Regions from separate parts of the Lysinibacillus sp. FSL K6-0102 genome, predicted to be linked through region 1. Evidence: riboswitches for the same ligand, from Rfam matches in the RefSeq annotation. Region 1 holds a riboswitch; each other region holds the start of a gene.

Region 1 (4,067 bases):
ATATTACCTTACCTAAAAAAATTTAAAAAATCAAAGTCCATACCATTGATGAACTTTGATTTTCGACATTATTTCCTAGGAAATGATTAAGATTGGAGGTTTTTAATTTCTTGTTGTCGTAATTCGACACGTCTAATTTTCCCGGAAGATGTTTTGGGTAGCTCCTCTACAAATTCAATAGCACGTGGATATTTATAAGGGGCAGTCAGTGATTTTACATGACTTTGAAGTGTTTGAATAAGCGCTGCATCACCTTTTTCACCATTGTGTAGAACGATAAATGCCTTGACGATATTCCCACGGACTTTATCAGGACTCGCAATGACAGCAGCCTCTTTTACGGTTGGATGCTTCATTAAAGCATCCTCTACTTCAAAAGGGCCAATTGTATAGCCTGAGGATATAATGACATCGTCTCCTCGACCATCAAACCAAAAGTAGCCATCTTCATCTTTATAGGCTCGATCTCCTGTAATATACCAATCCCCACGAAATTGTAAATTTGTACGTTCAGGATCATTTAAATATTTTTTAAAGAGTGCTGGTGTTTCACGATGTACAGCAATATCACCCACTTCTCCGATTGTAACGGGTTTGCCCAAATCATTAATAATTTCAACAGTGTTGCCGGGAGTAGGTTTCCCCATAGAGCCAACTCTTGCTTCCATCCCTACCATTGTGCCCACCAATAATGTATTTTCCGTTTGTCCATAGCCATCTCGTACTTGTAATTTGAATGTTTCCAAGAATACTTTAATGACCTCACTATTTAATGGCTCACCAGCTGATACGGCTTGGCGAATGGCACTTAGATCATATTCATGTAAATTTTCAAGCGCTGCCATAAAACGATATTCAGTTGGTGTACAGCATAGTACATTAATTTTGAATTTCTCAAGCAATGCTAGATAAGAAGCTGCATCGAATTTACCTTTGTAGACAAATGCAGTAGCACCACTACCTAAAGTAGCTAGAAACGGACTCCATATCCATTTTTGCCATCCTGGTGCTGCAGTTGCCCAAACAATATCATTTTCTTGTACACCCAACCAATGTGGTGCTGTTGTTCGTAAATGTGCATAGCCCCAACTATGCGTATGCACTGCTGCTTTGGGATTTCCTGTTGTTCCACTTGTATAGGCTAAAAATGCATTGTCTGTGCTTTTTGTTGGGATAGGATTTATGTAGATTGTAGGTTGATTATGCATTTTTTCAAGTATGTTCTGCCAAGGTTTGTGCGCATTTCCTATGACAAATTGCAGTAAGCCTTGTAAATTTCCTACTTGATCAAACTGTTCGATATAGGGTTCAAATGCAATAACTGCTTTAGCATTTGCATGATGAATTCGATACTCAATATCCTTTGTTCTTAACATTTCAGAACTTGGAATAATGGTTAAACCCGCTTTCAATGCAGCAATATATACAATATATGCTTCCACAGAGCGTGGGACCATCACTAAAATGACATCACCTTTCTTTAAACCTTGCTTGGTGAATACATGTGCTACTTGATTTGCTTTTTCCAATAAATGTGCATATGTAATACATTGGATGTCTTGGTTTTCTTCATAAATGATTAAAGCATTTTTGGCTGCATCCTGAGCATATTTTTCAATTTCCTCTACTATGTTATACCATTCTGGTGCAACTAAATCTTGTCTTTTCATGGCAATTGCCCCCTTTTGTTATGACACATTATAAAACTCTTTTTTCAGCATTTTCAATGGTTTGTGCTTAATTTCGGTAAAGTCATGACAACTATCATACCCTCCTATATGGCATCGGTCACATTTTATCTATAGGAAAACTTGCTATTGAATACAAATGAAAAGTATGGTACATTTTGGTCAACTAAAAGCAAGATTGCAGGGGGACTCGTAAGAGTTGAGAAGGTAAAACCTGACCCTTTGAACCTGTTAGTTAATACTGACGTAGGGAGCAATAAACATCGTTTTCAGATGAAAGGCTCTTTTCGTGCATTTTTACACAAAAAGAGCCTTTTTTGCATGCTTACGTCCATCCCTAAAGGAGGACTACAATGATTTTTCAAACAATTCGTCAACAGCAACCACTTATCCATTGTATAACCAATTATGTAGTGGCAAATTTTCAAGCAAATGGTTTATTAGCGATAGGTGCTTCACCAGTAATGGCCGATGACTACCAAGAGGTAGAGGAGATGGTGGCCATTGCTCAAGCATTATTAATTAATATTGGAACACTTAATGATCGCACAAAAAGTGCCATGTTATTAGCAGGTGAAAAAGCCAATAAACTTGGTATTCCTGTTATTTTAGATCCTGTCGGAGTTGGAGCCACAACTTATCGTAAGGAAACCGTAAGATACTTACTTGAAAACATACACTTTGCCGTGATTCGCTGTAATCTCGGCGAGCTAGCAGCAATAGTTGGTGTAAATTGGCAACAAAAGGGTGTAGATAGTGGTCATGGCACTATCGCTACGGAATTAGAAGCCACATCATTGGCTCAACGCTATCAATGCATTGTTATTGTCACAGGAGAACGCGATTTTATAACTGATGGCAAGCATAGCCAATGGATCGCTGGTGGTCATCCACAAATGACGGAAGTAACGGGTACAGGTTGTTTACTTAGCGCAATTTGTGGCGCAGCCTATAGTGTAAGCCATAATCCTTACCAACAATTAACAGAAACACTTACTTACTATAAAAAAGCAGGTGTACTGGCATCCGCATTTACTGCAGACATTGGTGATTTTCAAATAGCCTTACTCAATGCTATACATCGCTTATCAAAGGATGGTGCAGCTTCATGCATATTGTAACAACAATCGCTGGCTCAGATAGTGGTGGAGGCGCGGGTATACAGGCTGATTTAAAAACATTTCAGGAATTAGAAGTGTTCGGTACTTCTGTTATTACTGCTCTAACTGCTCAAAATACTTTGGGTGTAACAGGTGTTTGCCCTATTGACGTTTCCTTTATAAAAAAACAATTAGAGGCCTTAGTAGAAGATTTTCCAATCGCTGCGATTAAAACAGGAATGCTTTATTCCTCAGAAATTATCAAAGCAATTGCACACCAGATCAGGGAGCTAAACATTCCACTGATTGTTGATCCGGTGATGATTGCAAAAGGTGGGGAAAGCCTATTACAGCAAGAAGCTATCGATGCCTTACGCTCAACTTTATTACCACTTGCTACGGTTGTTACGCCCAATATACCCGAGGCAGAGACACTTACTGGGAGATCTATTCATCATTTTGAAGATATGAAAGAAGTAGCTCAAAGCTTGTTACAGCTAGGTGTACAATGTGTCATCATTAAAGGTGGTCATATAGCAGATCCACTTTATGCCATTGATTATGTATTTTGCAAAAATGGACGTTCTTTTTCTTTGCAGTCTCCACGAATCCAAACAAAAAATACGCATGGTACTGGATGTACATTTTCCGCAGCACTTACTGCTTTTCTTGGACAAGGATTTGCTCTGGAAAATGCCATTATGGAAGCTAAAAAATATATCCAATTAGCTATTATGTTTAATTTATCGATTGGAAATGGTCATGGACCCACTAATCATTTTGCTTATCAACAGTATAAGGAAGGCTGTGAGGTGATTATTCATGAAACGTGAGGATTTGGAGCTTTATTTTATTATGGGTACGAGCAATGTTCCTCCTCAAGAACAACCTATCTATATCCTAGAAAAAGCCTTGCAAGCAGGCATTACAATGTTTCAATTTCGTGAAAAAGGTCCTCACGCGTTAACTGGACTTGCCTATGAACAATTTGCACGCCAATGCCAAAAACTATGTCATCACTATCATGTGCCCTTTATCATTAATGACGATGTTGATCTAGCGATACGACTAGGAGCTGATGGTGTTCATATCGGACAAGATGATTTACCTGTAAGTGTAGCACGTAAAAGAATCGGGAACATGATTCTTGGTGTATCTGTCCATTGCGAGGAAGAATTGCAAATAGCTATTAACCATCAAGCTGATTATGTTGGTATCGGTCCAATCTTTCCAACATCCTCTAAAAGTGATGCACAACCACCATGTGGTACATCTTTTT
Region 2 (4,067 bases), 2.7 Mb from region 1:
GATGGGCAGTCACAGGCAGGGAACTATGAGGATTTAATTGGTGAAGGGAAAGAAGAGGGTATAACCTTATCGACAGTAGCGATTGGACAAGATGCCGATGCGAACTTATTAGAAGCGCTTAGTGACATGGGCAGTGGACGTTTCTATGATGTGATAGATGAGCAAACCATTCCTTCTATTTTATCTCGAGAAACAGCTATGATTTCCCGCACCTATATTGAGGACAATCCATTCTATCCGGCAATTTATAATGCAGCAGGATGGAACTCACTGTTTGCTAATGGTGTCCCACAAATGAATGCATATATTGGGACAACGGCAAAACAGGGGGCTACTGTTGTAGCAAAAAGCGAGAAAGAAGATCCTGTGTTAGCGCAGTGGCAATATGGTCTTGGTAAAACATTTGCCTTTACATCTGATTCAACGGGTAAATGGACAGGAGATTGGGCAAGATGGCAGAATTGGGGAGCATTTTGGCAAACACTTATTTCTCAAATGCTACCAAGCTACAATGATGTAGCCTATGATGTAAGATTGGAAGCAGATGGTTCCTTTATGATTACAGACCCTACAAATGAAGCCGCATTTTTAGATATTGTAGCGGTAAATGAAGCAGGGGAGGAGCTAGAAACACAACTTGAAACCATTTCCGCATCTCAAGTTCGAGCTGTAGTACAAGCTGAACCTGGATTAATTTTCTTCCGTATAGCAGATGAAAAGCAGGCCATTTATCAGGCAGGGCTAAGTGTTCCTTATAGTGCTGAATACGAACTACTCCCTGTAAATAACCAACTGATAGAAGAGTTAACTCAACGAACAGGAGGCACTGTTTTAAAGGAACCACAAGATGTCTTCCGTGACTTTACGACAAAAGGAGCAGATCGGCAAAATATTGCCACATGGCTACTCTTAGCAAGTATGCTTCTTTTCTTTATTGATATTACGATAAGACGTTTTGGTTGGAATTTCCTAACGAATGCGAAGAAAAAAGAGCCGCTGGTTGAGGAAAAAACTATAGAAGCAGAAGACACAAATGTAGCACAGTTGTTAAAAGGCATGAAAAAACGATCTTAAAATAGAGGAAGCAGTGCAAACTCGAATAGTTTTGCACTGCTTTTTTATATTGCATGAAATAAAGAGTTATCCCCTTTGTAAAGAGGGTAAATGAGAAGAAAAGCGATCCAAATTGGACTACCCCAGCTCAATGAATGCTCATAATTCAATCTCTCTCAATAAAGAGAAGAATTAAACCTCTTTACTAGCTCTGTTTTACGCAAGCTACTCGCAACCATTACACCTAAAATAGCACCGATCGTACTTGATGTTAAAAAGGCTGGTAGGAAGAAGAATGCTGCTACAGATGTTCCCATGAATAATTTTGCATAAGGGACGGCAATAAGTGAAGCCAGAATGCCCGTTCCGATAACTTCTCCGATACCAGCTAACCACATTTTATTGCTATATTTATAGGCAAGGGCAGCACAGAACGCGCCGATGATACTACCAGGGATAGCTAGTAGAGAGCCTGTTCCAGTAAGGATACGAATGATGGCAGTGACAAAGGCAACTATAACTGTTGGTACGGGTCCAAGTATAATGGCTCCTATCACATTAATAGCATGCTGAACGGGGTAAGCACGTGCGATTCCTGTAGGGATGGATACGAAAGTAGAGCCTGCAACAGCAACGGCTACTAATAAAGCCATGACTGTTAATTTACGAATTGACATAAAGTTCACTCCTTTTGGTAAAGTTCGTGAGGAAAAATAAAAAGGCCACCCCCTTTAAACAATAGGAAGCGGCCTTGTGTGTGTATAGTGACAACAGCAAGTAGCGCCACTTCCCTCCGCTAGTGTGAACTAGATCAGGTTCAAAGGGTCCGTATATTACCATATACGTCTCAGCCTTTTAAAGACTCCCCTAGTGGTTAAAATCATTCAATTTTGTGAATCAACAATAATGTAACATACTGCTAAAAATAGTCAATGATTTTTCAGACTATTTTGTATCGGGATGCATTAAATGAGGTGCTTTTTTCACTGTCCAGATGAGCGCTAGGAAGAAACAGGCTAATAATATGATAGAACCGAAAATATATGGACTATTCATATTCCAGTCAAATAATAAACCTGCCAAAGCGGGTCCAATCATATTTCCGAGGCTCATATAGGCATTATTCAAGCCCGCAGCAAATCCCTGCTCTTTCTCTGCAAGCTTTGAGATGAGTGTATTAACAGCTGGACGAATTAATGTCGTTGCTGTAGAGAAAATTGTTGCTACAACTAAAATAAGGGCAAAGCCAGAAACAAATAATATTAAGAAAATAGCAACGGATGCAATAAATAAATTTACTAGTACTACTTTCATTTCACCATAACGATTGAACAGTGGTGTAATAATAAACATTTGTACTACTACTCCAAAAGCACCACCAACAACTAATATAATCGCTATATCTACAGGTGTGTAATTAAACTTTTCTGTCACAAATAATGACAATGTCGTTTGGAAATTTGCAATTCCAAACGAGAACACCAGCATAATTATGAGCATAACAAAATAAGGCATATGTATGGAACGAGCCATTTGCTTCGCCAGATTGTCTTGCTTTTGTTTCTGTTGAGCAGTGTTTGGTTTGGTAGAAGGTAATAAAAAGTAAGATAAAATAGATGCTACAATGGCTGCAGCTCCAGCTGTGAAAAATGGGAAATGTAAGCTTACCTTTGCTAAAAAGCCACCAATACCAGGTCCAATCATAAAGCCAAGAGACATAGCGGCACCCAACATCCCCATACCTTTCCCACGTTCTTCATAGGTTGTGACGTCAGCGACAAAAGCCATAATAGGAGGTGCAACAAATGCGGAACCTAGACCACCTAAAAATCGTGCTAAAAAGAGCATCCATACATCTGTAGCAAGGCCAAATCCGATTTGTGCAAGACCTGTTACGATAAGACCGAAAATAATTAAATTTTTTCGTCCGTACTGATCTGAAAGATTCCCAGCAATAGGAGAAAATACGAATTGAGCTAAGGCGAACGTTGCGATTAGCATACCTAGAACTTGTCCTGCTGCACCAAATATTTTTAAATACTCTGGCATGACAGGAATAATAATGCCAATACTCCCCATTGCGATAAACATATTAAACATTAAAATATACAAAGCCGCCTTATTGGACTTCTGCTGGGTCATCGAATGAACCCCCTTTTTGTAATCAAATATAGTACAGTCTATCATAAAGAATTATTGCTTGGCTAATAGTTAAGATTATAGTACTGGTTCTATATTTAGAATGGTTTTCCACAAAAGTTTTTATCCACGCACCTATGCATGATGAAATAATACATTTTAGTCATAAAAGTTGAGGGAAAAGAAGCTATGGGAGGATAAATTAGTAAAGCAACCACAATTGAGGGACTTCTCTTATAAAGGGAGAATTAAAAATTTGGAGAGTCTGTCTGTAATGGCATAAAGCATGGCTATAAATTGTAGCGATGTTGAGCGTTAGAAGTTATGGACTATCAAAAATACACTAATGTGAGAATCTATTAAAATTCAGATAAAATATTTTATAAATATAATAATGCAAATAGTCGATTGAAAATGTTCTTAGTTTAATAAACAGTTAGATAAGCAGAGAAAAAAACTAGCGAATTGGTGTGAAAACCAATTCGCTAGTTTAATTATCTGATACTCATTTTAAATTCTAAAAATAATTCGTTGTATTTCCCTAAATAATCAGGTCCTAAATTTTTGTAGACCTCTAATGTATCGCGTTGTTCTTCAGAAGGATAGTAGCGTTCGTCAGAAACAACTTCTTCGTCCATTAAGTCCATAGCTGCAATATTAGGAGTAGAATAGCCTACAAAATCAGCATTTTGAGCACCTGATTCAGCACTCAGCATGAAGTTAATAAAGGCGTGGGCACCATCAATATTTTTTGATGTTTTTGGGATGACCATATTATCAAACCATAAGTTTGAGCCTTCCTCAGGTACAGCAAAGTCTAACTCTTCATTTTCATACATCATATCAGCTGCTTGGCCAGACCATGTAAGGGCAAC
Region 3 (4,067 bases), 3.3 Mb from region 1:
TAATTTAAAAGCATTGTCTCAGCTTATTACATATTGCTTTATGCCAGCAGCTGTTTTTGTAAATTTATATGAAACACATGTGGAATTAACTGTACTGGGAGAGGTCGGATTATTTATTGTACTCTTTATCGGTAGTCAAATGATACTCAGTCACTTTATGGCAAAAGGGTTAGGTTTAGCTAGAACAGAGGCAGCTGTCTTTAAAAATAGTGTTGTGCTCATTAACTCGGGTAATTACGGTATTCCAGTGGCTCAAATGATATTTGCCACGCAACCTATTGGAGTAGCCATTCAGGTCATGCTCGTAATCTTTCAAAATATGACTACGTATACATATGGTTTATACAATTTAATTTCTTCTACAAAGTCAGGTATGACAATCATCAAGGATTTCTTTAAAATGCCTATTATTCATGCGCTGATTATAGGTGTCGCTATGAATTATTTTGATATCGGTATTCCACAGTTTATCAAAATACCAGTAGAACATGTGGCAGATGGATTTATTGCTGTGGCTCTAATTACTTTAGGTGCGCAATTATCACAACTAGAGATGAAATCAATGTTTAATAAAACCGTCTTTATCAGCTGTTTTACGCGACTAATTATTGGACCATCTGTTGCATTGGCCATTATTTATATATTGGGATTAGATGGAGTCGTCGCACAATCACTGTTTATAGCTAGTGCCTTTCCAACATCCCGCAATAGTTCTAGTCTAGCATTGGAATATGATGTAGAATCAGCAACAGCCGCGCAAGCTGTTTTATTTTCAACCATTGTAAGCTGTATAACTGTAACCATTGTGATCTATTTTGCAGAAGTATTATTTACCTAGCAAGATAAAAAATAACTTCCATCTCTTAGTATTATCTGCTACACTAGCATCAAACTAAATAGTATTAACTAGGGGAGTCTGATGAGTCAGGCTGAGAGGGAAACGCTACGAAGTTTCTTGACCCTTTGGACCTGATCTGGCTCATACCAGCGTGGGAAAGTTAAGAAGCTATTGCAGAGTATGCAATCAATAGACCTTTACATTCGTGGCCGGATCCAAATAATTATTTTGGATTCGGCCTTTATTTTTTGGATTGTTGGGGTGAGCTAGAATCGGTCCTTATATCAAAATAAATTTAAGGGAGAGAAGTAGCTCATGTCAGCAATTAGTGAAAAGAATATTACCATTATGTCCAGCTTTGAAGGAAGCAAAAAAGTATATGTGGAAGGATCACGCCCAGATATTCTAGTACCTATGCGAGAAATTGCATTAAGTCCGACAACAGGCAGTTTTGGAAATGAAGAAAATGCTCCTATTCGAGTATATGATACAAGTGGGCCCTATACAGATCCAGCCTACCAAGTAGATATTACGAAAGGTTTACCTGCCTTACGAAATGCATGGATTCAAGAGCGAGGGGATGTAGAAGCATATGAGGGACGCTCCATTAAACCGGAGGATAATGGCTTTCGTCATGTTGATGACCCGCGTATTCAAGAAAATGTCTTCCCGGAGTTGGCGAGAAAGCCTTTGCGTGCTAAAAAAGGTAAAAATGTGACACAGCTTCACTATGCACGAAAGGGAATTATAACGCCTGAAATGGAGTTTGTAGCGATTCGTGAAAATATGGATCCTGAATTTGTACGTTCAGAAATTGCAGCTGGGCGTGCTATAATGCCTTCTAATATTAATCACCCTGAGGCAGAGCCAATGATTATTGGGCGTAATTTTCATGTAAAGATCAATGCGAATATCGGGAATTCTGCTGTATCTTCTTCCATTGCAGAAGAAGTTGAGAAAATGACCTGGGCAACTCGATGGGGCGCAGATAATATTATGGATTTATCGACTGGTAAACATATTCATACAACTAGAGAATGGATTATTCGAAATGCTGCAGTGCCAGTGGGAACAGTGCCAATTTATCAGGCTTTAGAAAAGGTAAATGGTGTAGCAGAGGATTTAACGTGGGAGGTTTATCGTGATACTCTCATAGAACAAGCTGAGCAGGGTGTGGATTACTTCACCATTCATGCAGGTGTCCTTTTACGCTATGTACCACTAACAGCAAATCGTGTGACAGGTATTGTATCTCGAGGTGGCTCTATCATGGCACAGTGGTGTTTATATCATCATCAAGAGAATTTCCTGTATACACACTTTGAGGAAATCTGTGAAATTATGAAAGCCTATGATGTTGCTTTTTCCTTAGGTGATGGTTTACGCCCAGGCTCAATTGCAGATGCCAATGATGAGGCACAATTTGCAGAGCTTGAAACACTAGGCGAGCTAACACAGATTGCTTGGCAGCATGATGTTCAGGTAATGGTTGAGGGACCAGGTCATGTACCAATGCATCTGATTAAAGAAAACATGGACAAGCAATTAGAGGTTTGTAAGGAAGCGCCCTTCTATACATTAGGACCACTCACAACAGATATTGCTCCAGGTTATGACCACATTACATCAGCCATTGGGGCAGCCATGATTGGCTGGTTTGGTACAGCGATGCTTTGTTATGTGACACCGAAAGAGCATCTTGGTTTACCGAATCGCGAGGACGTTCGTGTGGGCGTTATCACTTATAAAATTGCTGCACATGCTGCTGATTTAGCAAAAGGTCATCCAGGTGCACAACAACGAGACGATGCACTGTCTAAAGCGCGCTTTGAGTTCCGTTGGCGTGATCAATTCAATCTGTCACTAGATCCCGAGCGTGCAGTGGAATATCATGATGAGACACTGCCAGCAGAGGGAGCAAAAACAGCACACTTTTGTTCTATGTGTGGGCCTAAATTCTGTAGCATGAGAATTTCACAGGATATTCGTAATTATGCGAAAGATAAGGATTTGAATACGACTGAAGCGATCCATCAAGGTATGAAAGAAAAGGCTGAGGAGTTTAAAAAAGCAGGCAGTCAAATTTACCAATAATGAAAGAAAAGGCTTATGTCAAAAAAATAGACATAGGCCTTTTCTTAATCAAAAAACTCCATGTGAATAGTGGATTCACATGGAGTGAAAGTTGGATTTGGATATCAATAATAAAGTGGAATATTAAACGTTTGTTGGTTGTTTTACATATGGATTTGTAAGGTCCATACCTTCTAAGGAAAGACCCATCGCTTTAGCGACACCTTCACCATATGCTGGGTCAGCTAGATAGCAGTGAAGGATGTGACGGCGTTTGATGAATTCTTCAACAGAAGCCATATCGTTCGCGGTATTTTCAAATAAGCGTTGCTGCTCTTCCGAAGTCAATAGACGGAATAGTTTACCTGGTTGTTCAAAGTAATTATTATCGTCTTCACGGAAATCATGAATACCTGCATGACCATCAATACGTAATTCAGGCTCTTTATGGTCTAAATTATGCTCCCACTCACCATAGCTATTTGGTTCATAGCTTAATGTCGAACCAAGATTGCCATCAAAGCGCATTGCTCCATCTCGGTGGAAAGTACGGAATGGACATTTTGGTGCGTTGACAGGAAGCATATAGTGGTTTACACCAAGACGATAGCGTTGGGCATCCGCATATGCAAAGATACGACCTTGTAACATTTTATCTGGTGAGAAGCTGATGCCAGGAACAATGTTAGATGGTGCGAATGCAGCTTGTTCAACTTCTGCAAAGTAGTTGTCTGGATTTTTGTTTAACTCGAATTCACCTACAGGAATTAATGGGAAGTCTTTTTTATACCATACCTTTGTTAAATCAAATGGGTTGTATGGTAGCTCACGAGCTTGTTCCTCTGTCATTACCTGAATGTACATTTTCCATTTAGGGAAATCGCCTTTTTCAATTGCTTCATATAAATCACGTTGTGAAGATTCGCGGTCTTGACCAATAATCTCATTAGCCTCGGCACCAGTTAAGTTCTTAATGCCTTGCTCTGTACGGAAGTGGAATTTAACCCAAACACGTTCATTATTAGCATTGATAAAGCTATACGTATGAGAACCAAATCCGTGCATATTACGGTAACCAGCTGGAATACCACGGTCAGACATAACAATTGTCACTTGGTGAAGTGCTTCAGGTAATGAAGTCCAGAAATCCCAGTTA

The links. A riboswitch is a leader RNA that binds a small molecule or an ion and turns the genes downstream of it on or off. The one in region 1 is predicted to bind thiamine pyrophosphate.
Region 2: another riboswitch for thiamine pyrophosphate. It lies ahead of thiW (energy coupling factor transporter S component ThiW); the one in region 1 lies ahead of thiM (hydroxyethylthiazole kinase).
Region 3: another riboswitch for thiamine pyrophosphate. It lies ahead of thiC (phosphomethylpyrimidine synthase ThiC); the one in region 1 lies ahead of thiM (hydroxyethylthiazole kinase).

Annotation. Positions count from the first base shown of each region.
Region 1 covers NZ_JBBOPH010000001.1:3,591,833-3,595,899, forward strand. Annotated here, with positions in the region: gene mbcS (acyl-CoA synthetase MbcS) at 87-1,670, opposite strand; TPP riboswitch at 1,861-1,958, shown strand; gene thiM (hydroxyethylthiazole kinase) at 2,042-2,809, shown strand; gene thiD (bifunctional hydroxymethylpyrimidine kinase/phosphomethylpyrimidine kinase) at 2,797-3,621, shown strand; gene thiE (thiamine phosphate synthase) at 3,611-4,067, shown strand, end outside.
Region 2 covers NZ_JBBOPH010000001.1:874,430-878,496, forward strand. Annotated here, with positions in the region: gene NYE73_RS04040 (VWA domain-containing protein) at 1-1,074, shown strand, start outside; gene thiW (energy coupling factor transporter S component ThiW) at 1,230-1,730, opposite strand; TPP riboswitch at 1,825-1,932, opposite strand; gene NYE73_RS04050 (MFS transporter) at 1,999-3,195, opposite strand; gene NYE73_RS04055 (ABC transporter substrate-binding protein) at 3,687-4,067, opposite strand, start outside.
Region 3 covers NZ_JBBOPH010000001.1:243,802-247,868, forward strand. Annotated here, with positions in the region: gene NYE73_RS01175 (AEC family transporter) at 1-838, shown strand, start outside; TPP riboswitch at 899-1,013, shown strand; gene thiC (phosphomethylpyrimidine synthase ThiC) at 1,154-2,932, shown strand; gene NYE73_RS01185 (catalase) at 3,056-4,067, opposite strand, start outside.